DNA from 3 places in the Cellulosimicrobium sp. SJTW-1 genome. Region 2 is predicted to be linked to each of the others. Evidence: riboswitches for the same ligand, from Rfam matches in the RefSeq annotation. Region 2 holds a riboswitch; each other region holds the start of a gene.
What was found. Region 2 has a riboswitch for S-adenosylmethionine ahead of RSE42_RS18340 (methylenetetrahydrofolate reductase). Riboswitches for the same ligand answer to the same signal wherever they lie in the genome.
Positions count from the first base shown of each region.

Region 1: linked by a shared signal. The riboswitch ahead of RSE42_RS03035 (ABC transporter substrate-binding protein) and the one ahead of RSE42_RS18340 (methylenetetrahydrofolate reductase) in region 2 are both predicted to bind S-adenosylmethionine.
Region 3: linked by a shared signal. The riboswitch ahead of RSE42_RS02965 (LLM class flavin-dependent oxidoreductase) and the one ahead of RSE42_RS18340 (methylenetetrahydrofolate reductase) in region 2 are both predicted to bind S-adenosylmethionine.

Region 1 is NZ_CP136680.1:662,131-672,386, reverse strand. It holds gene RSE42_RS03060 (aldo/keto reductase) at 52-1,077, opposite strand; gene RSE42_RS03055 (Dps family protein) at 1,317-1,802, shown strand; gene RSE42_RS03050 (dipeptide ABC transporter ATP-binding protein) at 1,879-3,669, opposite strand; gene RSE42_RS03045 (ABC transporter permease) at 3,666-4,712, opposite strand; gene RSE42_RS03040 (ABC transporter permease) at 4,709-5,662, opposite strand; gene RSE42_RS03035 (ABC transporter substrate-binding protein) at 5,733-7,361, opposite strand; SAM riboswitch class IV at 7,467-7,580, opposite strand; gene RSE42_RS03030 (contact-dependent growth inhibition system immunity protein) at 7,947-8,267, opposite strand; gene RSE42_RS03025 (LLM class flavin-dependent oxidoreductase) at 8,488-9,585, opposite strand; gene RSE42_RS03020 (LLM class flavin-dependent oxidoreductase) at 9,721-10,256, opposite strand, start outside.
Region 2 is NZ_CP136680.1:4,069,720-4,079,975, forward strand. It holds gene RSE42_RS18305 (hypothetical protein) at 1-224, shown strand, start outside; gene RSE42_RS18310 (siderophore-interacting protein) at 202-1,020, opposite strand; gene RSE42_RS18315 (ABC transporter substrate-binding protein) at 1,115-2,080, opposite strand; gene RSE42_RS18320 (sensor histidine kinase) at 2,166-3,338, shown strand; gene RSE42_RS18325 (LytR/AlgR family response regulator transcription factor) at 3,398-4,207, shown strand; gene RSE42_RS18330 (heavy metal transporter) at 4,204-4,671, shown strand; gene RSE42_RS18335 (cation acetate symporter) at 4,668-6,191, shown strand; SAM riboswitch class I at 6,403-6,505, shown strand; gene RSE42_RS18340 (methylenetetrahydrofolate reductase) at 6,511-7,572, shown strand; gene metE (5-methyltetrahydropteroyltriglutamate--homocysteine S-methyltransferase) at 7,605-10,088, shown strand; gene RSE42_RS18350 (hypothetical protein) at 10,145-10,256, opposite strand, start outside.
Region 3 is NZ_CP136680.1:645,907-656,162, forward strand. It holds gene RSE42_RS02950 (endonuclease/exonuclease/phosphatase family protein) at 1-283, shown strand, start outside; gene RSE42_RS02955 (MMPL family transporter) at 368-3,088, opposite strand; gene RSE42_RS02960 (helix-turn-helix domain-containing protein) at 3,206-3,928, opposite strand; SAM riboswitch class IV at 4,098-4,205, shown strand; gene RSE42_RS02965 (LLM class flavin-dependent oxidoreductase) at 4,551-5,705, shown strand; gene RSE42_RS02970 (NtaA/DmoA family FMN-dependent monooxygenase) at 5,722-7,119, shown strand; gene RSE42_RS02975 (DUF1684 domain-containing protein) at 7,179-8,075, shown strand; gene RSE42_RS02980 (GNAT family N-acetyltransferase) at 8,072-8,665, shown strand; gene RSE42_RS02985 (amino acid ABC transporter permease) at 8,662-9,753, shown strand; gene RSE42_RS02990 (amino acid ABC transporter ATP-binding protein) at 9,750-10,256, shown strand, end outside.

The sequences.
Region 1 (10,256 bases), 860 kb from region 2:
GCGAGGCAGGGTGGGCGGCCACCTGTCCTCGCCGCCGGCCCGCGCGGCGGGTCAGCCGTCGAGGAGGTCCGGCTGCGGGTGCCGCACGCCCTGGACGGCCGCGCGCGGGATCGCCGCGCCGATCGTCGCGACGTCGTCCGGCGTGAGCTCGACCGCGGCCGCCGCGACGTTCTGCTCCAGGTACGCGACGCGCTTCGTCCCCGGGATCGGGACGACGTCGTCGCCCTGCGCGAGGAGCCACGCGAGCGCGAGCTGCGCCGTCGTGACGCCGCGCTCCGCGGCGAGCTGCTCCAGGGAGCGCACGAGGCCGCGGTTGTGCTCGAACGCCTCGCCGGCGTACCGGGCGTGGGCGCGGCGCACGTCGTCCTCCGCGAAGCCGTCGGTGGCGTCCACGGTCCCGGTGAGGATGCCCCGGCCGAGCGGCGAGAAGGGCACGAAGCCGACCCCGAGCTCGCGCAGCGTCGGCAGCACCTCGTCCTCCGGGTCGCGCGTCCACAGCGAGTACTCGCTCTGCACGGCCGTCACGGGGTGCACGGCGTGCGCGCGGCGCACGGTCGCGGCGGACGGCTCCGAGAGACCGATGCCGCGGACCTTCCCGGCCTCCACGAGGCCGGCGAGCGCGCCGACCGTGTCCTCGATCGGCACCTGGGGGTCGACACGGTGCAGGTAGTACAGGTCGAGGCGGTCGGTGCCGAGGCGGCGCAGGCTCGCGTCGACCGCGGCACGGACGTACTCGGGGCGGCCGTCGACCGGACGCCCGTCGGGGTGGCCGCCCGCGGGCGGGAGCCCGAACTTCGACGCGAGGACGATCTCGTCCCGGTGCGGCCCGAGGACCCGGCCGAACAGCTCCTCGTTGCGGCCGTGACCGTAGACGTCGGCCGTGTCGAAGAGCGTCACACCGAGCTCGAGCGCGCGGCGCAGCACGGCCTCCGCCTCCGCGGCGTCCGCGGGGCCGTAGGCGTCGGTGACGGACATGCCGCCGAACCCGACGGCGGAGACGGCGAGCGCCGCCTCGCCGGTGCCGAGCGTGCGCGACGGGAGGGTGCCGGGGGCGGGGGTCCGGGAGGTGTCGGTCATGGCCCCAGCGGACCACCGCGCGCCGCCGGGGGCAAGGGCGGACGCCGTCCTCTCACCTGGCGAGAGGACGTGACGCGCCGTGCCGCGGGACGAGCCCCGCCGCAGGTCAGGCACGCCTCTCCTTGCTGGCGGGCGCGCGGAATGCGACCTAGTCTGGAATCGTTCAAGTGAACGGCACCGACGGAAGCCGGGTGACCGCCGCACGATTCCGGGCGACCCCCGAGAGAGCGAGGAGCACCATGTCCGCACCCACCATCCACCGCACGACGGCCCGCTTCGAGGCGTCGGAGAAGCTCCGCGCCCACCTGCAGCGCGTGCTCGTCGCGCTCGTCGACCTGCACGTCCAGGGCAAGCAGGCCCACTGGAACGTCACGGGCCGCGGGTTCCGCGACCTGCACCTCCAGCTCGACGACGTCGTGGACGCCGCGCGCGAGCACAGCGACACCGTCGCCGAGCGCATGCGCGCGCTCCAGGTCGTGCCCGACGGCCGCACCGAGACCGTCGCGACGACGACGGACCTCTCGCCGTACCCGGCCGGCCTCGTGTCGGTCGGCGACACCGTCGACGCGGTCGTCGAGCGCATCGCGCAGACGGTCGAGGTCGTCCGCGCCGTGCACGACGACGTGGACGCCGAGGACCCGACGAGCGCCGACATCCTGCACGAGATCATCGCGGACCTGGAGAAGCAGGCCTGGTTCCTCTCCTCGGAGAACCGCGAGGCCTGACCCGGCCCACCGCCGCGAGGTAGAACGGCCCGTCGCGAGGTAGAGCACGCCGTGTGCTACCTCGCGACGGGCCGTTCTACTTCGCGGTGCGCCCCTGGTGCGCGCGGCGGCCGGGGATGGCCGCGACGAGCTCCCGCGTGTACTCCTCCTGCGGGTCGAGCAGGATCTGCTCGGCCGCCCCCTGCTCGACGACGCGCCCGCGGTGCATGACGCCGACGTGGTCGGACACCTGCCGCACGACGGCGAGGTCGTGCGAGATGAACAGGTACGCGAGCCCGTGCTCGGCCTGGAGCCGCACGAGCAGCTCGAGGATCTGCGCCTGCACGGACACGTCGAGCGCCGAGACGGGCTCGTCGAGCACGACGAGCGCCGGGTTCAGGGCGAGCGCCCGCGCGATGGCGACGCGCTGGCGCTGCCCGCCCGAGAGCTCGCGCGGTCCTCGGCGGAGCACGTCGGGCGGGAGCGCGACGTCCTCGACGAGCGCACGCGCCCGGTCAGCCCGCTCGGACGGCGACCCGACCCGGTACGCCCGGAGCGGCTCGGTGACGATCTGCTCGACGGTGAACCGCGGGTCGAGCGACGCGTACGGGGACTGGTAGACCACCTGGAAGCCGCGGCGCAGCGACCGCAGCCGCTCGCCGCGCGCCGTCGTGATGTCCTCGCCGGCGAACTCCACCGTGCCCGCGGTGGGCCGCTCGAGCCGGAGAGCGAGGCGCGCCGTCGTGCTCTTGCCGGAGCCGGACTCCCCCACGAGCGCGTACGTCTCGCCGCGCCCGACCGCGAGGCTCACGCCGTCCACCGCGACGAGCGTCCGGTGCGCCGACCCGCGCGGCAGCGTGAACTCCTTGCGCAGGTCCCGCACCGCGAGGACGGGCGCGCTCGCGGTGTCCGGGCCGGCGGCGTCGGGCACCGCGATCCCCTGGTCGACGGCGCGGCTCGCGACCGCGGCGCGGCTCGCGTCGGCGCGCGGGACGACGCCGTCGTTCGGCGCCGTCTCCGGGGTGCCGCCTGCGACGAGGCGCGAGCTCGCGAGGCTCGGCGCCGCCGCGATGAGCTGCTGGGTGTACGGGTGGCGGGGGTCGTGCAGCACCTGGTCGGCCGTGCCCTCCTCGACGACGACCCCGTGCTCCAAGACGACGATGCGGTCGGCGCGGTCCGCCGCGACGCCGAGGTCGTGCGTGATGAGCAGGACGGCGGTGCCGAGGTCGCGCACGAGTCCGTCGAGGTGGTCGAGGATGCGGCGCTGGACCGTCACGTCGAGCGCGCTCGTGGGCTCGTCCGCGACGACGAGGCGCGGCCGGGCCGCGACTGCGATCGCGATGAGGACGCGCTGGCGCATCCCGCCGGAGAGCTGTGACGGGTACTGCCGCGCGCGGGCCTCCGGGTCGTCGATCCCGGCCTGACGCAGCAGCTCGACCGCGCGCTCGCGCGCCTCCTTGCGCCGCGCGAGGCCGTGGATGACGAGCACCTCCGCGACCTGGTCGCCCACGCGCGTCACGGGGTTGAGCGACACCGTCGGGTCCTGCGGCACGAGCCCGACGTCGCGGCCCCGCACCTGCTGCCACTCCTTCTCGGAGAGCCGCCCGACGTCGCGCCCACCGAGGCGGATGGTCCCTGCCATCACCTCGCCCCCGCGCGCGAGCAGGTGCAGGGCCGCGTGCGCCGTCGTGCTCTTGCCCGACCCGGACTCGCCCACGAGCGCGACGACCTCGCCCGCCCCGACCGCGAGGTCGACGCCGCGGACGGCGGCGTACGAGCCGCCGTCGCGCGTGCGGTAGGCGACCTCCAGACCGCGGATCTCGAGCGCGGGCGCCTCGCCCGACGTCGGGCCGGGACGCTCCTGGGTGGTCGGCGTCGTGGCGGTCATGCGTCCCCTCCGGTCCGTTCCAGGGCCCGTGCGATGCGGTTCGCCGACAGCACGACGGCGACGATCACGAGGCCCGGCATGGTCGTGAGCCACCACGCGGTGGCCAGGTAGTCGCGCCCGCCCGAGACGAGCGACCCCCACTCCGGCGCGGGCGGCGGCGTCCCGTAGCCGAGGAAGCTCAGGGCCGAGATGGCGAGCACGGCCGTGCCGAGCTCGAGCGCGACGAGCGCGAGCACCGGTCCCGTCGAGTTAGGCAGCACGTGCCGCCCCAGCACGCCGTACCAGCGCACCCCCGACGCGCGGGCCGTCTCGACGTACACCGACGTCGAGGTGCGCAGGACCTCGGCCCGCATGACCCGGGCGAACGTCGCGACGCTCGTGATGCCGACGGCGATCGCGACCTTGACCGTCCCGAACCCGAGCGCCGTGATGATCGCGAGCGAGAGCAGGATGCTGGGGATCGCGAGCAGCACGTCGACGAACCGGCCGACGACGTCGTCCACCCACCCGCGCAAGAATCCCGCGAGCAGGCCGAGCAGCGACCCGGCGACGAGCCCGACCGCGACCGCGATGACGGTCGCGCCGAGCGAGGCCGACGCGCCGTGGACGACGCGCGCGTACACGTCCCGCCCCAGGTGGTCGGTGCCGAACAGGTGCGCGCCCGACGGCGGCTGCAGCCGGTCCGCGGGCACGCCCGTCAGCGGGTCGTACGACGTGAAGAGCTGCGGGACGACCGCCCACGCCGTGACGAGCAGGACGACGAGCACCGCGACGACCAGCCCGGGACGCCGCACGGCGTACCGCGCCCCGCGCCGCCACCGGCCCGCCGTGCCCCGGGTCCGCACGCGGCCGTGCCGGAGGATCGCGCGCGCGTCCTCGCGGTCCTCGACCTCGATCTCCGCGGGCGTGCGTCCCTCGGGCGCGTCGGCGGGCGGGGCGTCGGGGGCGAGCGCGCCCGACGGCGGCACGTCCGCCACCGCGGCACGGTCCGCGACCCGGGCCTCGTCCCGGAGCACGATGCGCACTCCCGGCCTGGTGCTCATGCGGCCACCGCCTTCTGTCGAGCGTCGATCCGGGGGTCGAGCAGGGGGTAGAGCAGGTCGACCACGAGCGTGACGACCACGAACACGAGCGCCGAGAGGACGACGACCGCCTGCACCACGGGGATGTCCTGCGCGTCCACCGACGTCACCGTGAGCCGTCCCAGGCCCGCGCGCGAGAACACCGTCTCGGTGACGACCGTGCCGCCGAGCAGCCCGCCCACGACGACCCCCAGCACGGTCAGCGCGGGGATCGCGGCGTTGCGCAGCGCGTGACGGAAGTGCACGCGCGCGCGGCTCGCGCCCTTGGCGCGCGCCGTCTCCACGTACGGCTCGCCGAGCGTCCCGCGCAGGCTCCGCGCGAGCACCTGGGCGAGCGCGGCGCTCGCCGGCACGGCGAGCGTGATCGCCGGCAGCACGAGGCTGATCGCGCCCTGGTTGCCGATCGCGGGGAACAGCGGGAGCTGGAAGGAGAACCACTGCAGCAGGAGGAGGCCCAGCCAGAACGGCGGCAGGGCGACGCCGAGCGGAGGGAGCGACGCGAGCGCGTGGCGCAGCCAGGCCGCGCGCGGGAACGTGCTCGCGATCGCGATGCCGGCGCCCGCCACGACGGCGAGGACGAGCGCCGCGGCCGTGAGCCGGAGCGTCTCCGGGAGCGCCTGGAGCACGAGCTGCGTCGCGGGCGCCCCGGACGCGTACGACGTCCCGAAGTCGAGCCGCAGCGCGTGCCACAGCGCGTCGGCGTACTGCACGAGCACGGGCCGGTCGAGGCCGTACTGGGCGCGCAGGGCGTCGAGCAGCGCGGGGTCCACCTGGTCCGCCTCGCCACCGCCGCTCGCCATGAGCGCGGCCGGGTCGCTGGGCAGCAGGTAGAGGACGAAGAACGAGATGGTGAACGCCGCCCAGAGCACGAACAGGCCCTGCCCGGCGCGACGCAGGACGTACCGGCCCATGGTCGGCCTCCTTCCGTGGGGGATGCCCGCCTGCCCGACGCCGCGGCGTCGGGCAGGCGGACCCGGCGGGTCAGCCCTGGGTGACCCAGGCGTCGTAGAAGTCGAGGCGCGACGACGCCTCGAACGTCAGGCCGTGGACCGTGTCGGCGGCCGCGATGGTCGTCGAGAGCTCGTAGACCGGGATCGCGTGCCCCTTCTGCACGAGCAGTCGCGACGCCTCCGTGACGAGCTCCTGCCGCTCGGCCGGGTCGGTCGCCGCGGCCGACGCGTCGAGCAGGTCGTCGACCTCCTCGGCGTCGCGCTGGTTGATGTTGCGCGCGTTCGCCGAGAAGATCGTGCGCAGCACGTCCGGGTCGGAGCGCGTGAGGTTGTAGTAGTCGAAGTCGAAGTCGCCGCTCTCCTTGATGGCCTGCGACTCCGCGACGGTCACGTGCTGGAGCTGGAGGTCCACGCCGATCTGCGCGAGCTGCTGCTGGACGAGCTCGAGCGGCTCCGGCACCTGCCAGAACGTCACGGTCGTGGAGAGCTTCTGGCCGTCCTTCTCGCGCACGCCGTCGGCGCCCTCGACCCAGCCCGCGTCGTCGAGGATCTTCTTCGCGCCCTCGGGGTCGTAGGCGAGCTCGTCCGCGACGCTCTCGTAGAGCGGCGTCGAGTGCGACAGCACGCTCGTGGCCGGCTCGTCCTGCGCGCTGAGCACGGTGTCCGCGATCTGCTCGCGGTCGATGCCCTGGAGGATCGCCGTCCGCACGGCCTCGTCGCCCGCGAGCGGGCTCGACTCGTTGGGGAAGAGGTTGAACACGACGCCCGGGTTGGCGCGGTACTCGAGCCAGAACCCGTTCCCGTCGAACTGCGGGAGGTCGACGGTCGAGATCGCGGCCGTGGCGTCGATCTGCCCCGACTGCAGGCTGCCGCTGCGCACGCTCGCCTCGGGGATGACCTTGAACGTCACCGTGTCGAGGTAGGCCTCGCCCTGGTGGTCGCTCGCCTCCGAGCCCCACGCGTAGCCCGCGACCTTCTCAAGCACGATCTCCTGGTCCTGCGTGTACGACTTCACGGAGAACGGGCCGGAGCCGACGAACTTCCCGGCGCAGCGGTCCTCGACGCTCAGGTCGGCCGAGGACGGGGCGAGGAGGCCGAGCGAGAACGTCGACGTCGCCTGGAGGAACTGCGCGCTCGGCTCCGCGAAGTCCACCGTGAGGGTCTGCGGGTCGGTGACGGTCGTGCCCTCGTAGCCGACGAGGTACTGCGACCCGAGCGACGCCGTCGCGCCGAGCGCGACGATCGCGTCGAAGTTCGTCTTCACCGACTCCGCGTCGATCGGCGTGCCGTCGGCGTACGTCGCGTCGTCGCGCAGGTGGAACGTGTAGCTCGACGCGTCGTCGTTCACCTCCCAGCTCTCCGCGAGCCACGGCAGGATCTCGCCCGAATCCGGGTCCTGCGCCGTGAGCGACGCGACGGTCTGGCGGGCCGCCGCGATGGCGTCGTTGTTGCCGACCTGCTGCGGGTCGATGCAGTGCGAGTCGACCGTGAGGGCGAACGTCAGGTCGCCGCCCGCCACGGGCTCGCCGGACGGGCTGGGCGACCCGTCGCCGTCGGACGCGCCGGAGCCGCCGCCCGCGCACGCGCTGAGCAGGAGGCCCGTCGCGGCGGCCGCCGCGGCGACGGTCAGGGACCGGCGTCGGTGAGGTGTGGGGATCATGTCGTGCTGCTCTCCTCGTGTGCCGGCTGAGGACCGGCGGTCGTCCGGCGCCGGTGGTCGTCCGCGGCGGGCCCAGGGCCGGCGCGGCGGGGGGTGCCCACCGGGGTGCCGTGCTTACCGCGCCGCGGGAGCGGCGCGGTCAGGTCGTTCCCGGAGCACCCCGTCACGTCGAAGGGTTGCTGGTCAGCGAGCCGGGCCTACGTGCTGACGCTCGTCACCTGGGAGCAGGAAAGACAATCTCGACTGGTTGAGTCAAGTATCGAGACGGCCGTCCCGCCAGGCGGACGGTTGTTTCCGCCGAGACGACGCGAGTCGCGGCCGTCTCGCGTGTTACCGCGCCGGGAAGGGCGACTCGGGAGGTGGGGTGGCGCCACGGACCGGGCGCGCTCGGACGGGCGCCCGACCTGCGGCAGCACGGACCGCCGCGACGCCACCGACAGCGAAGCGCGCGCCACGGGCGTCGACAGCGACGTCGTCGACGCCCGGACGTGCGCCGGCACGCCGAGCACGACGCGCCACCGGAGCCGTCGCGATCAGGCCCGCCGACCGTAGCCGGCACGCGAGAGACCGAGAGAGCGAAACTCCTCAGGGACCGTCAAGATCTGATGCGGTGATTCTCGCCGTCACTTCTCCCCGGACCACGAGGAGCCAGTCGCGCAGCGGCATTCCCACGGCCTCGCGATAGAGCTCGGCATGAAGCCGGCCGTTGATCCACTCGACGACCTGCTCGTCGGAACGGTAGCGGTCCAGGGTGCTGTCGATCTCGTCGACGAGTCCGTCGTACCTGCTGGGGCCGACCAGGTCCAGGAAACGCGCCAGAGCACCTGCGGGACTCCCGTAGTCCTCTTCCCAGTCCTGGTGGAAGAACGAGCCGAAGAACGCGTCGAGCGAGTAGTGGGTCGTCATGGCGCACCTCGCGGAGGGGTCGTCGCGTCAAGGAAGGGCGGCGTGAGTGCGAGAGCCTGCGTCGAGACCGGAGCTGCGCCCGGGACGCGACGCTACACCGTCGGCCTCTTCAGCAGGGGTGTTCTCAGCCTGCCGCCGGGCCCGCAGCGCAGCCTCCTCCATCATCCGCGCCGCCCAGCTCGAGGAAGAGCGAACCGGCCGTGGCGTCGAGGATGCCTCGTCAGGCCGCCGTGAACCCCGCCGCGCGGCGGGCGTCGGCCGGGCTCCACAGGTCCGTCTTCACCTCGGCCTGCACGACGGGCACGACCTCCTCCGCGAACCGGCGCAGCACGTCCTCCTGCTGCGCCGCAGGGATCAGGTGGTTCACCGAGACGGACTGCAGGTCGTGGCGGTACGAGGCGTGGTAGTCGAGGATCTTCTCCGCCACGCGCTCCGGCGACCCCACGAGCGCGGGCCCGCGCTCGACGGCGTCCTCGACCGTCCGGAAGCTCGGTGCCTTCCCGACGGCGTCCGGCCCGTACCCCCGGCGCGCCGCCGCCGCGACCTGGCCCTCGTAGATCGGGCGGTACTGCTCGATCGCCTCCTCCGTCGTGTCCGCGAGGAACAGCCCGCCCGAGCCCGACCCGACGAACCCGTACGCCGGGTCGTGCCCGTGCGCCGCGTACTGCTCGCGGTAGCGGTCGATGAGCACCTGGTAGTTCTCGCGCGGCTGCAACGCGTTGGCGCTGACGATCGGGTCCCCGTACCGGGCCGCGAGGTCGACCGCGAAGCGCGACGTCGCCGACCCGTGCCAGATCCGGAACGGCCCGGCGAACGGCCGCGGCAGCGTCGTCGCGTGCTCCAGCGCGTGGCGGTGCCGCCCGCTCCAGCTGACGTCCTCCTCCGACAGCAGCAGGCGCAGCAGCTCGTAGTTCTCCTGGAGGTACTCGTACTGCTTGTCGAGGTCCAGCCCGAGCAGCGGGTACTGCAGCACCTCGTTGCCCTTGCCGATGACGATCTCCAGCCGCCCGCGGCTCAGTTGGTCGACCGTCGCGAGGTCCTCGGCGACGCGGATCGGGTCGAGCAGGGACAGCACCGTGACGCCCGTGCTCAGCAGGATGCGCGACGTCCGCGCCGCGACCGCGCCGAGGATCACCGTCGGCGCCGACGACAGCACCTCTCCCGCGTGCCGCTCCCCCACCGCGAACGAGTCGAACCCGAGCTCCTCCGCAAGCACCGCCGTCTCGACGACCCGGTTCAACCGGTCGGACGGCGCGACCGCCTCCCCGGTCACGGGGTGGGGCGGGTTGAACACGATGTCGAGTACCTGGAACCGCACGGTCCTGCTCCTTGCTGTCGGTGTCGTCGTTCGGGGCCCCGGTACCCGCGCGTTCGGCAGCTCCGGGGCGGGTTCGGCACGCGCAGGTGCCGAACTCGACCGGAGCCGCCGACCCGGGGCGAGGTTGCCGATCTGTCAGGCCGCGGCGGCATCGGCGGCGACGGCGTCGCGCTTCGCCACTTCCTCGCGGACGAGCGGGATGACGTAGCGACCGAAGTCGACCGCGTCGTCGAGCAGGTCGTAGCCGCGCGCGGAGATGACGCGGACGCCGAGGTCGTAGTACGCGAGCAGCGCCTCGGCGACCTGCTCGGGCGTGCCGACGAGCGCGTTGGAGTTGCCGGCGCCGCCGGTGGCCTTCGCGGTCGCGGTCCACAGCGCGGTGTCGAAGCGCTCGCCCTGGGCGGCGATCTCGAGCAGGCGCTGGGAACCCGCGTTCTCGGGCTTGTCGATCGGGTGCCGACGGCTGAGCTGGCCCCCCGCGGCGGTCTTGCGCGCTTCGATCCGGTCGAGGATGCGGTGCGCCTTCTCCCAGGCGAGCTCCTCGGTCGGCGCGACGATCGGCCGGAACGCGGCGTGGATGCGCGGCGGCGTCGTGCGGCCCGCGGCGGCGGCCTCGGCGTGCACGCGCGCGATCTGCTCGGCGGTGCGGTCGAGCGGCTCGCCCCAGACGG
Region 2 (10,256 bases):
GGGACCGCGACCAGCTCTCGGCCGTCGCGCTCGACCTCGCGCACCGCGGCGTCCCCCTCAACCCGGTCCACCAGCCGGTCACTCCCGTGCAGCTGCGGGCGATGGACCCCCGGCTCGTGCCGTGGCGTCAGGCGCACCCGGTCGCGCTGGGCCTGCTCGTCGGGGTCGGCGTGCTGCTGTTCTTCCTGGTCGCGTTCGTCGTCATGGTCGCGTTCCTCGTCTGACCGACGCGTCCGGCCGGGCGCGGTCGTGCCAGTAGCCCTGGGCGTGCACGCGCGACCGCGCCACGCCCGCCGCCACGAGCTCGGCCCGGACGCGCGCGACCGTGGCGCTCTCCGTCGCGCACCACGCGTAGAAGCCGTCACCCGCAGAGGCCGCGGACCGGCCGTGCTCCGCGACCCAGTCGCGGACGGCGCCCAGCACCGCCCGCTCGGCGCCCCGGCGTCGCGCGCGGGGCACGCGCTCGACGTGCACGGTCGCGGGCACGTCACCGAGCGGGGCGTCCGCCGGGTCGTCGGCCTCGACGAGCACGTGCGCCCGGACGTCGGGGCCGAGGCTCGCGAGGATCCCGCGCACCGCGGGCGCGGACGTCTCGTCCGCGACGAGGAGCACGTGCCCGACGGCGGGCCCCGGGTCCCACTGCGTGCCGTGGTCGGTCACGCCGTACCGCGCGTGCGGCGCGGACAGCAGGACGCGGTCCCCGACCGCCGCCCGCCGCGCCCAGGCGCTCGCCGGGCCCGCGGGCTCGTGCAGGTACAGGTCGAGGTCGACCTCGGCGACCTCCGGCCGGACGGCCACGGGCGTGTACGAGCGCATGACGGGGCGCTCGTCGTCGTCGAGCGCGGACCACTCGTGGCGCCACGTGCTCTCGTCCGCGAGGCGCGCCCGGCGCGCGAGGCGGTCCGCGCCTGGCCCCGGCAGCAGGATCTTCACGCGCTGGTCGAGCCCGACGTCGGCGCACCCGACCAGGTCCGGCCCGGCGAGCGTCACGCGCACGAGGCGCGGGCCGACGTCGTGCACGCGCGCGACCCTCGTCGGGAAGAGCACGTTGGGCGACCGGTGGAACCGGCACCCGGCCGGGCTCCCGGCGGTCGCCGGAGGCCCGGCCGCCGCGTCAGGAGCCGGCACGGTCCTGCAGGAAGCGCTCGACGTCGTCGAGCACGGCCTGCCCGCCGAGCGGCCCGACGCCGCTGATCCAGGAGGACTGGTCCACGACGCGCACGTCGGGGAACGACGCGGCGTTGAGCGGGATCTCCGCGGGCACCGCGGACGCGTCGTCGGGGTCGGCGGCCGAGACGAGCACGAGGTCGGCGGCGGCCTCGGTCACGCGCTCCGGGGACAGGTCCACGGAGATGTCCTCGCCCCACTCCTGCTCCGGCGTCGTGAACCCGACGCACTCGAGCGTGCTGCCCGCGAACGACCGCGGCCCGTACGCGGACACGATGCCGTCGCGCGGACGCAGGAGCTGCGCCGCGCCGGAGACGTCGTAGTCCTCCTGGAGCTGGGCGCACCGCGCGTCGTAGGCGTCGAGCAGGGCCTGGGCGTCCGACTCCCGGCCGAGCGCGCGCCCGACGAGGAGCACGTTCTCCTGCCACGGGTCGGTCTGGGTCGCCATGAAGACGGTCGGCGCGACGCTCGCGAGCTGGTCGTACAGGTCGGAGTGGCGCGACTCCGTACCGAGGATGAGGTCCGGCTCGAGCGCCGCGATGGCCTCCAGGTTCGGCTCGGGCACGGTGCCGACGACCTCGATCGCCTGCGCCTCCTCGCCGAGGTACGCGGGCACGCCCGCCTCGACGCTCAGCACGGCGGCGCCCACGGGGACGACGCCGAGCGCGACGGCGGTGTCCGTCTCGACGGGCTCGAGCGTCACGACGCGCTGCGGCGCCGCGTCGAGCTCGGCGGTACCCCGCGCGTGCTCGACGGCGTACCCCGTCGCGGTGTCGTCCGGCGCCGGCGCGCCGGTCGCCGCGGGCTCGGGGTCGGACGAGCACGCCGCGAGGAGGGTCGCGGCGAGCACGAGGGCGGTGGTGGTGACGCTGCGGCGCACGCGCGGGCTCGACGTGGTCCGGGAGATCGGCACAGGAGGTTCCTCCGTCGTGGGATAGGGTCGCCTAACCTTACCTGCCCACCGGGGCGGGTGACGCCGCGCTGGATACGATCACTGCATGTCCGGGCCCGTGTTCGCCGGCGCCGCCGCCGGTCTCGTCGTGGGCGTCCTGCTCACCCTCGGGCTCGTGCTCGCCTGGCGGCTCGCGCGCGGGTCGCGCGAGCTCGGGAGCGACTCCGACCGGGCGACGTTCCGCACCCTCCACCTCGCGTCGCGCGCCGCGACGCACCTGCGCGACGGGCTCGACGGCGACGACGTCGGCCGCGCGGCCCGCTCCCTGCGCCAGCTCCTCGGCGCCGACGCGCTCGCCGTCGTCACGGCGGACGGGGCGGTCGCCCTCGACGGGAGCTCGACGCTCGAGCCCGACGCGCGGCGCGTCGCCGAGCGCGTCCTCGCCACGGGGCGGCGCCACGTCGAGAGCGGCGACGTCGAGGACGCCGTCGGGGCGCCCGTCGTCGCGGGCGGGCGCGTCGCCGGCGTCGTCGTCGCGTTCGCCGACACCGTGCGGCCGCCGCTCGTGCGCGCGACGGGCGAGGTGGCGCAGTGGTGCGCGGCGCAGCTCGAGCTCGCCGAGCTGGAGGCGTCGCGCACGGCGCTCGCGCAAGCCGAGCTCCGCGCGCTGCGCGCCCAGATCAGCCCGCACTTCGTCTACAACGCGCTCGGCGCCATCGCGTCGTTCATCAGCACCGACCCCGAGCGGGCGCGCGACCTCGTGCTCGACTTCGCCGACTTCACGCGCTACTCGTTCCGCGGGCGCGGCGACTTCACGACCCTCGCCGACGAGCTGCGCTCGATCCACTCCTACGTCGAGCTCGAGCGCGCCCGGTTCGGCGAGCGCCTCGCCGTCACCCTGCAGATCGCGCCGGAGTCGCTGACGGCCGTCATCCCCTTCCTCTCCGTGCAGCCCCTCGTCGAGAACGCGGTGCGCCACGGCCTGGAGCCGCGCGAGCACGGCGGCACGATCGTCATCACCGCGCGCGACGAGGGCACCCAGACGGAGATCACGGTCGAGGACGACGGCGTCGGCATGGACCCGGCCGTCGTGCGTGAGCTCCTCACGTCGCGCGACACGACGCACGTGGGCCTGCGCAACGTCGACACGCGCGTCCGCCAGCTCTACGGCGACGACCACGCGCTCGACATCGAGACCGCGCCCGGCTCGGGCACGCTCGTGCGGCTGCGCGTCCCGCGGTCGCAGCCGCTGCACGAGACGGAGGTGAGCGTGCCGTGACCACCCCGGACCCGGCTCCGGCCGGCGGTCTCCCCGGCGGGGCGGGCGACGCCGTCGGGCTGGACGTGCTCGTCGCCGACGACGAGCGGCCCGTGCTCGACGAGCTCGTGGCCCTGCTCCGCCGCGACCCGCGCGTGCGCACCGTGCGCGGGGTCGCGAGCGGGTCCGAGGCGCTGCGCGAGCTCTCGTCGCGCACGGTGGACGCGGCGTTCCTCGACATCCACATGCCGGGGCTGACCGGCCTCGACCTCGCCCGCGCGCTCTCGCGGTTCGCCGACCGCCCGGCGGTCGTGTTCGTCACCGCCGACGAGGCGCGCGCCCTGGAGGCGTTCGACGTCGAGGCCGTCGACTACGTGCTCAAGCCCGTGCGGCGCGAGCGGCTCACGCGCGCGGTCGACCGCGTCGTCGAACGGGTCGCGGAGCGCACCGCGGCGGGGCGCACCCCCGCGACCGACGCGGCGGCACCGTCCGCGAGCGCCGCCGCTCCACCGCCGGTTGCCGGCGACCCGGCGGGCGGTGCGGCCCCGGCCGAGGAGACGCTCGTCGTGACGGTCGGCACGACGACGCGGCTCGTCCGGCGCAGCGCGGTGCGGTGGGTGCAGGCGCAGGGCGACTACTCCCGGCTCGTGACGGACACCGAGCAGTTCCTCGTGCGCGAGCCGCTCTCCGATCTCGAGGAGCGGTGGGCGCCCGCGGGATTCCTGCGCGTGCACCGGTCGTACCTCGTGGACCGCGCGGCCGTGACCGCGGCGCGGTTCGGCGGGGCGCAGCCCGCGCTCGTCGTCGCCGGGCACGAGGTCCCGGTGAGCCGCCGCATGGTGCCCGCCGTGCGCGAGGCGCTCCTCGGGCCGCACCGGGGCGCGCCGTGACGGGCACCGACCCGCGTCGGGACGCGCGCGTGCGCGTCCGGTCCACCGACCTCCCCGCGGCGCGCCCCGGCCCTCGCCCCGGCCCCGGTGAGGGCGCCGTCCCGGGGGGTGGGGCGCCGTCGGGCACGGCACGCTCCGGCGAGCCGGACGACGCCGCGACCGCCTACACGCGCGGGCTCGTGCGGGCCCAGCTCCGGCTCGGGCTGGCGTGCGTGGCGTCGTTCCTCGCGGTCGTCACGCTGCTCACGGTGACGATGAGCGGCGTGCCCGCGCTGGACGACGTCGTGCTGCTCGGCGTGCCGCTGCCGTGGCTCGTGCACGCGTACGGCTTCTACCCGGTGATCGTCGCGTTCGCGGTCGTGTTCGCGGTCGCGGCGGCGCGCAACGAGCGCCGGTACCGCGCGCTCGCCGAGGGCGCGGGCGGGCCCGACGAGCCCGGTCCCGACGACGGCGGTGCGCCGTGACCAGCGCGCTGCCCCTCGTCGCGATCGCGCTGCTCCTGCTCGCGACCGGGCTCATCGGGTTCTACGGCCTGCGGATCTCGCGCACCACGAGCGACTTCTTCGTCGCGTCGCGCACCGTGCGGCCGGTCTGGAACGCGTCGGCGATCAGCGGCGAGTACCTGTCCGCGGGCACGTTCCTCGGGCTCTCGGGCCTCGTGCTGCTGTCCGGCGCGGAGGCGTTCTGGTTCCCCGTGGGGTACGCGGCGGGCTACCTGCTCGTCCTGCTGTTCGTCGCGGGCCCCCTGCGGCGCAGCGGCGCGTACACGATCCCCGACTTCGTGCACGCCCGGCTCGACTCCGTGGTCGCGCGCCGCGTGACGAGCGTGCTCGTGCTCGTCATCGGGTGGCTGTACGTGGTGCCGCAGCTCCACGGGGCGGCGCTCGTCATCACGAGCGTGGCCGCGGTGCCGCCGTGGGTCGGCTCGGTGGGGATCGCGGTCGTGGTGAGCGCCGTCGTCGCCGCGGGCGGGATGCGCTCCATCACGTTCGTCCAGGCGTTCCAGTTCTGGGTCAAGCTCACCGCGCTCGCGGTGCCGCTCGTCTTCGTGCTCATGGCGCTCGGCGGGGCGTTCGAGCCCGGCGGCGCCGTCGTCACGTTCGACCCCGCCGCCGTGTTCCCCCACGAGGCCGGGCCGGGCGGCCTCGACGCGTACGCCACCGTCTCGCTCCTGCTCGCCCTCCTGCTCGGCACGACCGGCCTGCCGCACGTCCTCGTGCGCTTCTACACCTCGCCCGACGGCGGCTCGGCCCGCCGCACGACCGTCGTCGTGCTCGTCATGATCAGCGTGTTCTACATGGTGTCGAGCACGCTCGGGCTCGTGGCGCGGGTCGTCGCGCCCGACCTCGCGGCGCCCGGGGTCGCGGACACGGTCGTCCTCACGCTGCCGACCCGCCTCGTGCCCGGGCTCGGCGGCGAGCTGCTCGCCGCGCTCGTCGTCGCCGGGGCGTTCGCCGCGTTCCTCGGGACGTCGTCGGGGCTCGTGGTGGCGCTGGCGGGCGTCGTGAGCCAGGACCTGTTCGGCGGCACCGTGCGGTCCTTCCGCTGGTCCGCGGTCGCGTGCACGCTCATCCCGCTCGCGTTCGCGCTCGTCACCATCCCGCAGGGCCTCGTGACGAGCGTCGGGACGGTGTTCGTCTTCGCGGCGTCGGCCCTGTCCCCCGTCATCCTGCTCGGCGTGTGGTGGCGCGGCCTCACCGCGCGGGGCGCGGTGGCGGGCATGGTCGTGGGGGCCGTCCTGTGCGCGACGGCGCTGCTCGCGTCGTCCGCGCTCGTCGCCGCGGGGTACGGGAGCCCGTCCGGCGGCACGGCCGACGGCGTCCCTGGCGTCGTGCGCGCCCTGCTCGCCCAGCCCGCCGCCTGGACCATCCCGCTCGCGACGGCGACCGTCGTCGTCGTGTCGCTCCTCGACCGGCGCGGGCCGCCGCTGCGCACCGACCGGTTCCTCCGCCGCCTGCACGTGCCCGAGCGCCGGAGGGCCTGAGACCTGCAAGGCCGACGACGACCCGTCGCCATGGTCGGTGTCTGGGACCTCGCTCGAGCACCTGAAATCTGTAGCGTAGGAAACCTGAAATTCGTAGCGTAGAGAGCCTGAGATCCGTAGCGCGGGGCGCCGCTACGCCTCCGGCCGATCCCTCCGCATCTCACCTGGCGGGCGCTCTCGACCGCATGTCGGATGGGTCGTAGGATCGTGCCAACCATCCAGAGCGGTCGAGAGTCCTGGCTCGACGACACCGCAGCAACCCGCCGACGGAAGCCTCCCGAGGACAAAGGTGCTAACGCCAGGGTCGATGGAGTGACGCATGACCTCAGAGGCATCCTTCGCGCACCGTCCGGGCCGTCCTCGGCCGACGGTGTCGTTCGAGCTCATGCCCCCGCGCCGACCGGACGCGGCCCCGAAGTTCTGGGAGACGGCACGCCGTCTCGTCGCGACGCACCCCGACTTCGTGTCCGTGACGTACGGCGCCGCGGGCACCGACCGCGCGACCGCGCGCCAGGTCGTCGGACGCCTGCTCCAGGGCACGCCCGTGCTGCCGATCGCACACCTCACGTGCGTCGGGGCGTCGCGCGAGGACGTGGAGTCGGTCATCACCGACTTCCTCGACGAGGGCGTGCGGAGCTTCCTCGCGCTGCGGGGCGACCCGCCGCGCGACCAGCCGGACTGGCAGCCCGCGCCCGACGGCGTCCGGTCGTCGACCGAGCTCGTCGCGCTGCTGCGCGAGGTCGAGGCGTCGCGCTGCGCGTCCGACCCCGCCGTCGCGCTGCGCGGCGCAGCCCGGCCGCTGACGATCGCCGTCGCGACGTTCTGCGACGGCAACCCCGCCGCCGGCACGACGCGCGCCCAGGAGGTGCGCCGCCTCTGGCAGAAGCAGCAGGCCGGCGCGAGCTTCGCGATCACGCAGCTCTTCTACGACGCGTCGTCGTACACCGACTTCGTCGCCGAGGCCCGTGCGGCCGGCGTGACGATCCCCATCCTCGCCGGGCTGCTGCCCACGACGGAGCCCGCGCGGCTCCGTCGCGTCGAGGAGCTCACGGGCGTGCGCGCGCCCCAGCACCTGCTGGACGCGCTCGACGCCCTGCCCGACCCGGAGGCGCAGCACGCCTACGGGATCGCGTACTCGGTCGACCTCGCGCAGCGCGTCCTCGACGCGGGCACGCCCGGTCTGCACGTGTACACGTTCAACAAGCACCGCGCCGCTCTTGACCTGCTCGAGGGTGTCCACCTCGGCGGCGGGTCGGGCGGGACCGGGGGCGGCGCCAGCGCCGCCGCCGCCCCGCTCGTCCCGGACCTGGCCAGCGGGCCGTGGGTCACCGGCACCTCCCTGCCCACGACGAGCGCCGCCACGCACGGCGCGCCCGTCTGACCGGTCCTCCGGACCAGCAAGAGGTTTCGATCATGGCCACTTCCGTACACTCCCCTACCCAGAACCCGGTCGGTTTCCCCGCCGGCACCGTGCTCGGCTACCCGCGCATCGGTCGCCGCCGCGAGCTGAAGAAGGCCGTCGAGGCGTTCTGGGCCGGCAAGACCTCGGCCGAGGAGCTCGAGGCCACGGCCCGCGAGCTGCGCCTCGCGACCGTCCGCCGGCTCGTCGACCTCGGCCTCGGCGCCGACGACGCGTCCGTCCCCGGCTCGTTCTCCTTCTACGACCAGGTGCTCGACGTCGCCGCCTCCCTCGGGGCGGTCCCGTCGCGGTTCGCGTCGCTGACCGACGACGCGGGCCGCCTCGACCTCGCGGGCTACTTCACCGTGGCGCGCGGCCAGGGGGACGACGCCCCGCTCGAGATGACCAAGTGGTTCGACACGAACTACCACTACCTGGTCCCCGAGATCGGCCCGGACACCCCGATCCGCTTCGTCGACGACCGCGTCGCGCGCGAGTTCGTCGAGGCGAAGGAGGCCGGCGTCGTGACGCGGCCCGTCGTCGTCGGGCCGGTCACGTTCCTCGCGCTGTCCAAGGCCGCGGACGACGCGCCCGCCGGGTACTCGCCGCTCGACCGCCTCGACGACGTCGTCGCCGCCTACGCCGACCTGCTGCGCGCGCTCGCCGCGGCGGGGGCGCCGTGGGTCCAGCTCGACGAGCCGATCCTCGTCACCGACTCGGTCGACGTGCCGTTCACCGAGCTCGCCGCCGCCGTGGGGTCCGCGTACCGCGCCCTCGCGACCGACCTCCGCCCGGTGCCGAGCCCGGGGTCTTCGGCGGCCTCGTCCGCAAACCCGGCGGCAACCCCTGGTTCGGCGCAGGACGCGCGGCCCGCGATCCTCGTCGCCACGCCGTTCGGCGGGCTGGAGACGTCGCCGGACGGCGACGGCGCGACCTTCGACTTCCTGGCGACCCTCGCGGGCACGGACGTCGAAGCGATCGCGATCGACGCCGTCCGTGCGGACCTTCCGGACTCGCCCTACGACGACCTCCTGACGAAGACGCTCGTCGTCGGCGCGATCGACGGGCACAACGTGTGGCGCGCCGACCTCTCGGCAAAGCTCGACACGCTGACCGCCGCGCGCAGCCTCGGTGCGGGCGCGGTCGCCGTCGGCACGTCGACGTCGCTGCTGCACGTGCCGCACGACGTCGAGGACGAGACGTTCGCCGAGCCCGGCACGGCGTCGGGCACGACGCTCGACCCGCGCCTGCGCGACTGGCTCGCGTTCGCGGACCAGAAGGTCGGCGAGGTCGCGACGCTCGCCCGCGCGCTGACCGAGGGTCGCGACGCCGTCGCGGAGGAGATCGAGGCGTCCCGCGCGGCGGTGGCGTCGCGCGCGGAGGCGAGCGGCGTCGTCGTGCCCGCGGTGCGGGAGCGTGCGGCCGCGCTGACCGACGCGGACTTCGCGCGCGGTGACTACGCCGAGCGTGCGGCCGCGCAGCAGGAGCGCCTGAACCTGCCGCCGCTGCCCACGACGACGATCGGCTCGTTCCCGCAGACGCCGGAGATCCGCCGCGCCCGCGCGCTGTGGACGAAGGGCGAGCTGTCGGACGCGGACTACACGACCGCGATGCGTGAGGAGATCGCGCGCGTCGTCGCGATCCAGGAGGAGCTGGGCCTCGACGTCCTCGTGCACGGCGAGCCCGAGCGCAACGACATGGTGCAGTACTTCGCGGAGCACCTCGACGGGTTCGCGGTCACGGCGAACGGCTGGGTGCAGTCGTACGGGTCGCGCTGCGTGCGCCCGCCGATCCTGTGGGGCGACGTGACGCGGCCCGCGCCGATCACGGTCGAGTGGTCCGCGTACACGGCGTCGCTCACCGAGAAGCCCGTCAAGGGCATGCTCACCGGGCCCGTGACGATCCTCGCGTGGTCGTTCGTGCGCGACGACCAGCCTCTCGGCGACACGGCGAACCAGGTGGGCCTCGCGCTGCGCGACGAGATCGCGGACCTCGAGGCCGCCGGCATCGGGATCGTCCAGGTCGACGAGCCCGCGCTGCGCGAGCTCCTGCCGCTGCGCCGCGCGGACCAGCCGGCGTACCTCGACTGGTCCGTCGGGTCGTTCCGGCTCGCGACGTCGGGCGTGGAGGCGGCGACGCAGATCCACACGCACCTGTGCTACTCGGAGTTCGGCGAGGTCATCGGCGCGATCGACGGCCTCGACGCCGACGTGACGTCGGTCGAGGCGGCGCGCTCGCGCATGGAGATCGTGCCGGAGCTGCGCGACGCCGGGTACTCGCGCGGCATCGGGCCGGGCGTCTACGACATCCACAGCCCGCGCGTGCCCTCGACGGAGGAGGTCACCGAGCTGCTGGAGCTCGCCGTGAAGTCGATCGACCCGCGCGTCGTCTGGGTCAACCCCGACTGCGGCCTGAAGACCCGCCGCTACGAGGAGACCGTGCCGTCGCTCGAGCACCTCGTCACCGCGGCGAAGGCCGTCCGGGCCACGCTCGGCTGACCCCGGAGACGCCGGAGGCCGGGTCCCGTCAGGACCCGGCCTCCGTGTCGAGGGTGTCAGCGCTCGGTCGTGCCCGTGCCCGCCATCGGGAGGGCGAAGGCGAGCGTCGCCGCCGCGAGGCCGCCCACGAAGAGCCACACACCGCCGTCGACGCCGGACATGCCCGAC
Region 3 (10,256 bases), 840 kb from region 2:
CGGCGACCCGCTGCCCCAGGTGCTCGTCGGCGACTTCAACTCCACCCACGACCACGCGACGTTCCGCCGGCTGCTGGGCGACCGGTTCCACGACGCGTCGCGCGCCTCGGGCGGCGGGCTCGACCTGTCGTGGTCGCCGCGCCCCGGCGTCGTGCCGCCGGTGCTCAACCTCGACCACGTGGTGACCGACCGCGAGAACGCCGTGACCGACGTCGGCTCCCTGCACGTCGTGGGCAGCGACCACCGCGCGATCGTCGCGACGGTGCACGTGCCCCGTCCCTGACGACGGCGGACCCGGCGCCACCGGCCGACGAGCGGGTGCGCTCGTCGACCGGTGGCACCGGGTCCGGTGCGGGGCTCCGCGGCCTCAGCCGCGCGCGGGCTCCGGCGCGGCCGGGTCCGGGCCGGTGGTGCCCGGCTCGGTGCCGGCGTCGGGCGCGCCGCCCTGGGCCGCCGGGTCGGTCGACCCGTCGAGGTGGTGCGGGTGCCGGCGCTCGAGCGCGGCGCCCTCCACGTCGACGTCGGGCAGGATGCGGTCGAGCCAGCGGGGGAGCCACCACGCCTTGTCGCCCACGAGGTGCATGAGCGCCGGGACGAGCAGCATCCGCACGACGAACGCGTCGACGAGGACGCCGAACGCGAGCGCGAACCCGATGGGGCGGATCATCGCGCTGTGCGAGAAGACGAACCCGCCGAAGACGGAGATCATGATGATCGCCGCGGCCGTCACCACGGCCCGGCCCGCCCGGACGCCCTGCACGATCGCGACGCGCGCGGGGGCGCCGTGCGCGTACGCCTCGCGCATCCCCGAGCCGAGGAAGAGCTGGTAGTCCATCGCGAGGCCGAACAGGATGCCGACGAGGATCGTGGGCAGGAAGTTGAGGATCGGGCCCGGCGTCTCGACGCCGAACACCCCCGAGAGCCAGCCCCACTGGTAGATCGCGACGACCCCGCCGAGCGCGGCGAAGTACGACAGGATGAACCCGAGCGTCGCGACGACCGGCACGAAGATCGACCGGAACACGAGCACGAGGATGACGAGCGACAGCCCGACGACGACCGCGAGGTAGATCGGCAGCGCCTGCGCGAGCTTCTCGGAGATGTCGATGTTGCCGCTGGCGGAGCCCGCGACGCCGAGCGTGACCTCGCCGTCGAGCGGCTCGAGGGCGCGCAGCGCGTGCACGAGCTCCTCGGTCGACTCGCTCGTCGGACCCTCGGCCGGGATCACCTGGAACGCCGCGACCGTGCGGTCCTCGGACGTCCCGATCGGGGCGACCGCCACGACGTCGTCCTGCGCGAACAGCTCCTCGGCCACGCCGACCTGGTACTCGAGCGCCTCGGCCTCGGTGGGCTCGCCGGGGAGGTCGGCGACGACGAGCAGCGGCCCGTTCGTGCCCTCGCCGAACTCCTCGGCGACGGTCGAGTACGCGCGGTACTGCGTGGAGTCGTGCGCCTCGGACGAGCCGTCGGGCAGGTTGGTCCGCAGGTCGAGCGCGGGCAGGGCGATCACGCCGAGCGCGACGACGGAGAGCAGCGCCGTCCCCACCGCGCGGACGGTCGACATGGGGCGCACGGGCTCCGCGGCGGGCAGGCCGCCCGCGGCGCCCGGCTCCGACGACGCGGTCCCGGCCGACGCGCCGGCCGCCGCACCCGTCGACGCGCCCGTCGTCGCGGCGGGCCCGGCGAGCGCGGCGCGCTCGCGGCGGCTGAGGATCCGCGGGCCGATCATGCCGAGCAGGGCCGGCGTGAGCGTGACGGCGATGAGCACGGCGATCGCGACGCACAGCGCACCGACCGTGCCCATGAGGCCGAGGAACGGGATGCCGGTCACGTTGAGCGCGAGCAGCGCGATGAGCACCGTCGCCCCGGCGAACACGACCGCGTTGCCCGACGTGCCGTTCGCGAGCGCGATCGACTCGTGCAGCTCGTCGCCCTGCTTGAGCTGGCGTCGGTGCCGGTTGACGATGAACAGCGAGTAGTCGATCCCGACGGCGAGCCCCAGCATGAGGCCGAGCACCGGCGTCACCGACGACATCTCCACGACCCCGGACAGCGACATCGCGGCGAGCGCGCCGATCCCGACCCCGATGAGGGCCGTGAGGATCGGGAGGCCGGCGCCCACGAGCGTCCCCAGCATGACGACGAGCACGATCGCCGCGACGACGAGGCCGACGGCCTCGCCCACGCCGAACACCTGCGGCACGCCCTGGGCGATGTCGGACGAGAAGTCGGTCTGGACGCCGTCGACGGGGTCGTCGGCGAAGACGGCCACGAGGTCGTCCTTCGTCTGCTGGTCGATGCTCATGTTCGGCTCGGTGAACGTCACGTTCGCGACCGCCGCGCTCCCGTCCGTGGACACGAGGCGGATGTCGGACGCCATGTCGAGCAGGGGAGCGGAGAGCTCGAGCTGCGCGGACTGCTCCTCGAGCGTCGCGCTCTGGTCCTCCAGCGCGGTGACCTGCTGGTCGAGCGTCGTGGCCTGCGACTCGAGCGTGGCGCGGCCCGCGTCGATCTCGGCCCGCTGCGCGTCGAGCTGCGGCGCCGCCTGCTCCAGCGCGCCCGCGGCCTCCGCCTGGGCACGTGCGGCGTCGAGCTCGGCCTGGCCCACGTCGAGCTGGGCGCGCGCGGCGTCGACCTGCTCCTGCGCGGCGGCGAGCTGCGCGCGGCCGTCCTCGATCTGCTCGCGTCCCGCGGCGATCTGGGTGCGGCCGTCGTCGATCTGCTTCCGCTGGTCGGCGAGCTCCTCCTGCGTCGCGAACGGGTCGACGACCGACGCGACGCCGTCGACCTCCTCCGCCGCGGCGAAGCGGTCCGCGATCGCCGCCTCCTGCTCGGGCGTGAACGGCGCGCCGTCCTCCGTCGCGAGGACGATCGTGCCGCTCCCGCCCGACGCCTCGGGCAGCGCGGTCTGGAGGCGCGCGGTGACGTCGGCGGTCGGGGTGCCGGGGATCGAGAAGCTGCTGGCGAGCGTGCCGCCGAACGCGACGAACGCCGCCCCGGCGAGCACGAGCACCGCGAGCCACGCGGCGAGGACGGTCCGCGCGCGGCGCGCGCACGCGCGGCCGAGGCGGTAGAGGAGTTCAGCCATGAGGATCCTTCGGTGGGAGTCCGGTCCGGGTCCGGCGGGTGTGCACGGGGTGGCGGGTGCGGTGCTGCGGGAGAGGTGGTCGCGAGGCGGGACAGGGCGGGGAGGGTGCGGGTCGTGTCAGACGGGGTCCGCCCAGCCGGCGCGGATCCGTTCGACGAGGCGGTCGAGCAGGCCGGACCACACCGCGCGCGACGCGTCGTCGTCGGCGGCGCCGGTCTCGGCCCACCAGCGCCGCTGGATGACGAGGACCCCGGCCATGAGCGCGCCCACGAGCATCTCGATCTCGAGCGGGTCGACGTCCGGGTGCCGGCGCGTGGTCGCCGCGACGAGGCGCTCGGCGAGGTGGGTGAAGGTGCGCACGACCATCGTCGTGACGCGCGGCGTGGGCTCGGTCGCGGTACCGCCGAGGGCGCGCGTGAGGTAGGCCATGGGGCCGACGAGGTCCGTGCCGCGCAGCGCCGCGGTGACGTCGTCGAGGGGCGTGGGGCGGTCGGTGCCCGGCTCGGCCGCGCTCGCCCCGAGCGTCTCGACGACCGAGCCCAGCACGTCCTCGCAGACCTCGACCACGACGTCGTCGAGCGACGCGAAGTGGTTGAAGATCGTGCGGCGCGCGACGTCGGCCCGGGCCGCGAGCTCGTCGACGGTGAAGCGCGCGCCGCCCTTCTCCTCCATGAGCGACGCGGCGGCGGCGACGATCGCGCGGCGGTGGCGTGCGCGCAGGGCCGCGCGACGGTCCGGAGCCGCGGCGTCCGGGCCGGGGACGTCCGCGCTCGGCGCGTCCGGGGTCACGGCGTCCGTCGCGGGCGCGGTCGGGCGCTCGGGTCCGGGGAGGAGAGGCACCTCTTGACACTAGGTGCATCGATGCACTCGGTGCAAACGAGGGCCTCGGCTGCTCAAAGTTGACCGATCGAGTCCAGTATGTGGGAAGGTCCCGGCGGTGCGTTGACACCCTCTCCGACCGCTCGTAGGTTCCCGGCAACCGAGGTCCACGGACCCCGGCACAGGACATGGTCATGAGCTCCGACGCGAAGCCCCGGCTCGTCGGACGGCAACCCTCCCGCGTGGCGGGGTGCCCCGGGTGAGGACCAGGTCCCGCGTCGCGCGACCTGCGCGGTGCGGGGCAACACGCGGCGCCCGGAGACGGGCACGAAGGAGACGGACGATGGACCGGCGAGAGTCGAGCACCGCGGTGAGCACCGCGCACGCGCCGACGTGCCCCTGTCCGGTCCGCGCTGCGGCCGTCGTCTCCTGTCCGGTCGGCGCCCCCGTGCGCGTCACCTGTTGTCTCTGACGACGCCCCGCTCCTGACGCCGCGCGCTCCCGCGCGCACGCCCTGACGGGCCTCCCTCCGGCCTCCCCGGCCCCGCCCTGCCGTCCCGCGGCGGGACGACCCTGCCCACCCCCGGCACCCCGCCGCGCCCTGAGCGCGCCGCCGGCGCCTGTCCCAGAACGGATCCTCGCGATGCCCGACCCCCGCCCCGCCCGCACCGTCCACCTGGGCGTCGACCTCACCGACGCCGGTGCGCACCCCGCCGCCTGGCGGACCGTGGGTTCCCAGGCCCAGCGCCTGTTCGACGCCAAGCGCCTCGTCGAGCTCGTGGCCACGGCCCAGCGCGGCCTGCTCGACCTCGTCACGCTCGACGACGCCTTCACCCTCCAGCCCGGCCGCAACGGGTCCGTGCGCGGCCGGCTCGACGCCGCGCTCGTCGCGTCCCGGCTCGCGCCGCGCAGCGCGGGCATCGGCCTCGTCCCGACCGTCACCACCACGCACACCGAGCCGTTCCACGTCTCCAAGGCGGTCGCGACGATCGACCACGTGAGCTCCGGCCGCGCGGGATGGCAGGTCGGGTGGTCCACGACCCCGGCCGAGGCCGCGGCCTTCGGGCGCAAGGGCGCCCAGGACGAGCCCGACGCCGTCGCCGAGGCCGACGAGGCGGTCGAGGTCGTCACGCGGCTCTGGGACTCGTGGGAGGACGACGCCGAGATCCGCGACGTCGCGACGGGCCGGTTCGTGGACCGCGAGAAGCTGCACTACGTCGACCACGAGGGCATCCGGTTCGCGGTGAAGGGGCCGTCGATCACGCCGCGCCCGCCGCAGGGCCAGCCGCCCGTCGTCGTGCGGGCGAGCACGCCGGCGTCGCTCGACCTCGCGGCCCGGCGGGCCGACGTCGTGCGGGTCCGGGCGGCGACGCGGGACGAGGCGGTCGCGCTGCGGGCGCAGGTGCGCGACGCCGCCGCGGAGGCCGGGCGCGACCCCGACACGCTCCGGGTCCTCGTGGACGCCTACGTCGTCGTCGGCGACACGCGGGCGAGCGCGCAGGCCCGCCTCGACCTGCTCGAGGACCTCGAGGGCGTCTCGTGGGACACCGACTCGCTGACGCACGTGGGCACGGCGCGCGACCTCGCGGCGACGGTCGAGGAGTGGGCGCACGCCGGCGCCGCCGACGGCTTCCTGCTGCGGCCGTCGTCGCTGAGCACGGACCTCGACGCGATCGTGGACGGGGTCGTGCCGCTGCTCCAGGGCGTGGGCCTGTTCCGCACCGCGTACCCGGGCACGACGCTGCGCGACACGCTCGGCCTCCCGCACCCCGCGAACCGCTACGCGGCGATCGCCTGAGCCCGGACGGAACGACATGAGCACCCGACCCCGCAAGCAGATCCACCTCGGCGCCCACTTCCCAGGCGTCAACAACACCACCGTGTGGAGCGACCCCCGCTCGCGCAGCCAGATCGACTTCGCGTCGTTCGAGCACCTCGCGCGCCGCGCCGAGGACGCGAGGCTCGACTTCTTCTTCCTCGCCGAGGGCCTGCGCCTGCGCGAGCACAAGGGCCGCATCCACGACCTCGACGTCGTCGGCCGCCCCGACACGCTGCCCGTCCTCGCCGCGCTCGCCGCCGTCACGGAGCGGCTCGGCCTCGCGGGCACGATCAACACGACGTTCAACGAGCCGTGGGAGCTCGCGAAGCAGTTCGCGACGCTCGACCTGCTCTCCGAGGGCCGCGCGGCGTGGAACCTCGTGACGAGCCCCGACGCCTTCACGGGCGCCAACTTCCGCCGCGGCGGGTACCTGCCCTACCCCGAGCGGTACGCGCGGGCGGCCGAGGTCGTCGAGGTCGCGCGCGCCCTGTGGGACTCGTGGGACGACGACGCGGTGCTGGCCGACCGGATCGCGGGCGAGTTCCTGAGGCCCGGCGCGGTGCGGCCGGTCGCGCACCACGGGACGTACGCGGACGTCGTCGGGCTGTTCGAGACGCCGCGCGGCCCGCAGGGCCACCCCGTCCTGTTCCAGGCGGGCGACTCGGCCGACGGGCGCGACTTCGCCGCCGCGACCGCCGACGTCGTGTTCTCCGCGCACTCGACGTTCGACGCCGGGCGCGCGTTCTACGAGGACGTCAAGGGGCGGCTCGCGGCGCACGGGCGCGAGCGCGACTCCCTGAAGATCCTGCCCGCGACCGTCGTCGTGCTGGGCGACACGCCCGCCGAGGCGGAGGAGCGCGCCCGGGAGATCCGGCTCCAGCAGGTCTCGGGCCCGACGGCGATCGCGTTCCTCGAGCAGGTCTGGGGCCGCGACCTCGAGGCGTACGACCCCGAGGGCCCGCTGCCCGACGTCGACCCCGACACCGAGAACCTGTCGATCACGCGCGGCCGGGTGCGGCACGCGAAGGACCCGGCGGCGATCGCCGCGGCGTGGCGCGAGCAGGCCGAGGCGAACGGCTGGTCGATCCGCGAGCTCGTCATCCAGGTGACGTCGCGCGGCGGGTTCGTCGGCACGCCGCAGCAGGTCGCGGACGACATCGACCGCCACGTGCAGGAGGACGCCTCCGACGGCTTCATCCTCGTGCCCCACCTCATGCCGGGCGGGCTCGACGACGTCTTCGACCAGGTCGTCCCGCTGCTCCAGGAGCGCGGCTCGTTCCGCACGGAGTACGCGGGCACGACCCTGCGCGAGCACCTCGGCCTCGCCCGCCCCGGCGCGACGCGCGGCGACGGCGAGCCCACGACGGCGCACCCCGCCGAGCTCGTCGGCTGACCGCCGCCGGCACCGCGGCGACCACCGCACCGACCACCCGCACCGACCTCGGAGGACCCATGAGCACGAGCACGCCGACCGCCACGGGCGCCGTGGCCACCGCACCCGCCGACCCCGTCGCGTCCGCGTCGCCCGACGCCGCCGCGTGGGCCGCCTGGCACGCCGACCGCGAGGACGGGCTGCGCCCGCCGCACGGCTGGCTGAGCCTCGTCGCGTACCACGCGCTCCCGGCCGAGCCCGCCGCCCTCCCGGGTGTCCCGGGGCTCTGGTGGGCCGACGCCGACGGCGCGCACCACCGCGCGGACGAGGGCGGCGCCGTCCGGACGACGAGCAGCGCCGTCGGGACCGTCGTCGTCGCGGAGGGCGGGTCGACGCTCGCGGGCACGTTCCTCCCGGACGGCCGGGACGCGGGCGACCCGTCCGACGGCGGCGAGACGCGCGAGGTCGCGGTGGAGGTCGTGCGCCGCACGGGCCGCTACGCCGTCCGCGTGCGCGACCCGCTCGCCCCGGCCCGGACGGCGTTCGACGGCGTCCCGACGTTCGTCTACGACCCCGCCTGGGTCGTCGACGCGCCGGTGCGCTGGTACGACGCGCCGCGGCCCGTCGTCGTCGGCGCCGCCCGGCCCGGCCTCGTGCACCACGTGCGCACGGTCGGCGAGGTCGACCTCGTCGTCGAGCGCGACGGCACCCGGCGCGGCGCTACGCTCGCCCTCACCGGCGCGCCGGGCGGTGCGGTGACGCTGCTCTTCAGCGACGAGGCGGACGGCGTCGCCCCCTGGCGGGTCCTGCGCGTGGATGCCGACGCGGTGCCCGGCACTGCGGGCAGCGTGCGCCTCGACCTCAACCGGGCCGTCAACCTGCCGTACGCGTTCAGCGACTTCGGCACGTGCCCGGCGCCGGTCGAGGGCAACCACGTGCCGTTCGCCGTCACCGCGGGCGAGAGGGCACCCCGGTGACCGCCGTCGCCGCGCGCCCCGCCGGGCAGGGGACGCGCGAGGTCCGGTCCGTCGCGATGCACGACCCGCTCGTGCGGCCGCTGCTCGACGAGCTCTCCCACGAGTACTGGACGCGGTACCAGCGCGTGCTCAGCGCCGAGGAGCTCCGCGCCGAGATGGAGCACTACCCCGCGCAGGACTTCGCGGCGCCGCACGGCGAGCTCGTGCTGGTGCTGGAGGACGGCGAGCCCGTCGCGGGCGGCGCGTTCCGCCGTCGGGCCGAGCCGGAGCTCGGCGACCCGGCGCGCCTCGCCCGGCCGGCCGCGCGCCGCGCCGACGGGACGCCCGCCGTGCGCACCGCCGAGCTCAAGCGGATCTGGACGCACTCGGCGCACCGGCGCCGCGGGCTGGCGCGCCTCGTGCTCGTCGAGCTCGAGCGTCGCGCCGTCGAGCGCGGCTACCGGCGCGTGTACCTCACGACGGGCCCGCGCCAGCCCGAGGCCGCCGGGCTGTACCTCGCGACCGGTTACACGCCCCTGTTCGACACCGGGACCGATCCCGAGGAGATCGGCCCGCTCGCGTTCGAGAAGTGGTTGGAGGTCGCGCCATGAGCACCGTGTCGCTCCCGCAGGACGAGTCCCGGCAGCTCGAGCCGCCGTCGGGCCGGCACCCCGCCGACCCGCGCGGCGGTGTCGAGGACGCGCTGCCGCTCGAGAGCCTGCGCATCGTCCCCGCCCGGCACCCGGGCCGCTGGGTCGCGACGGCCGGCGTGGCCGTGCTGCTCGCCATGGTCGTCAGCTCGCTCGTGACGAACGACCGCTGGGAGTGGGGCGTCGTCGCGCAGTACCTCACCTGGCCCTCGATCCTCGAGGGCGCGTGGGCGACGATCCGGCTCACGCTCGTCGCGTCGGTCGTCGGGTTCGCGCTCGGCACCGTGCTCGCGCTCATGCGGCTGTCGCGCTCGCCGCTCCTGCAGTCGGTCTCGTGGACGTACACGTGGGTGTTCCGGTCCGTGCCGCTGCTGCTGCAGCTGCTGCTCTGGTACAACCTCGCCTACCTGTACCCGTACCTGAGCGTCGGCATCCCCTTCGGGCCCGAGTTCCTGTACTTCGACACGCTGTCCGTGATCGACAAGTTCTGGGCCGCGATCCTCGGCCTCGGGCTGTCGCAGGCCGCGTACTCGGCCGAGATCGTGCGGGCCGGGATCCTCTCGGTCGACCAGGGGCAGCAGGAGGCCGCCGCGTCGCTCGGCATCCCCAAGCGCCGCCAGGTGAGCCGCATCATCCTGCCGCAGGCGATGCGCTCCATCATCCCGACGGCCGTCAACGAGGTGATCGGGCTGCTCAAGGGCACGTCGATCGTCTACGTGCTGGCGTACGGCGAGCTGTTCTACATCGTCAGCGTCATCTACGGCCGCAACGGCCGCGTCGTGCCGCTGCTCATCGTCGCGTCGATCTGGTACCTCGTGCTCACCACGCTCATCACCGTCGTGCAGTACTACGTCGAGCGGCACTACGCGAAGGGCGCGGTGCGCACGCTGCCCCCGACCCCGCTGCAGAAGGCGCGGTGGACCGTGCTCGTCTGGGCGTCGCGGCTCTCCGGCCGCCCCGTGCCCGACGCCGTCCCGCCCGCGTACGCGGCCCGCGCCCGGGTGGGCGTGCTGACCCGCACCGCGCGCACGTCGGGAGGTGCGGCATGACCGCCGACGTCGCGACCGCCGGGCTCGTCGAGATCCACGGCGTCCACAAGAGCTTCGGCACGCTCGAGGTGCTGCGCGACGTGTCGCTCACCGTGCCGCCCGGGTCCGTGACGGTCGTGCTCGGCCCGTCCGGCTCCGGGAAGTCGACGCTGCTGCGCGCGATCAACCACCTGGAGAAGGTCGACAAGGGGTTCATCTCGCTCGACGGCGAGCTCATCGGGTATCGCCGCAAGGGCAACACCCTGCGCGAGCTCAAGGAGCGCGAGATCCTCGGCCAGCGCACCCAGATCGGGTTCGTCTTCCAGAACTTCAACCTGTTCCCGCACCTCACGGCGCTCGAGAACGTCGTCGAGGCGCCGGTCTCGGCGCAGCGCCGGCGCCGCGAGGACGTGGAGCCCGAGGCCCGCGCGCTGCTGGAGCGCGTCGGGCTCGCGGACAAGGCCGACGCCCGGCCGCGCCAGCTCTCCGGCGGGCAGCAGCAGCGCGTCGCCATCGCCCGTGCG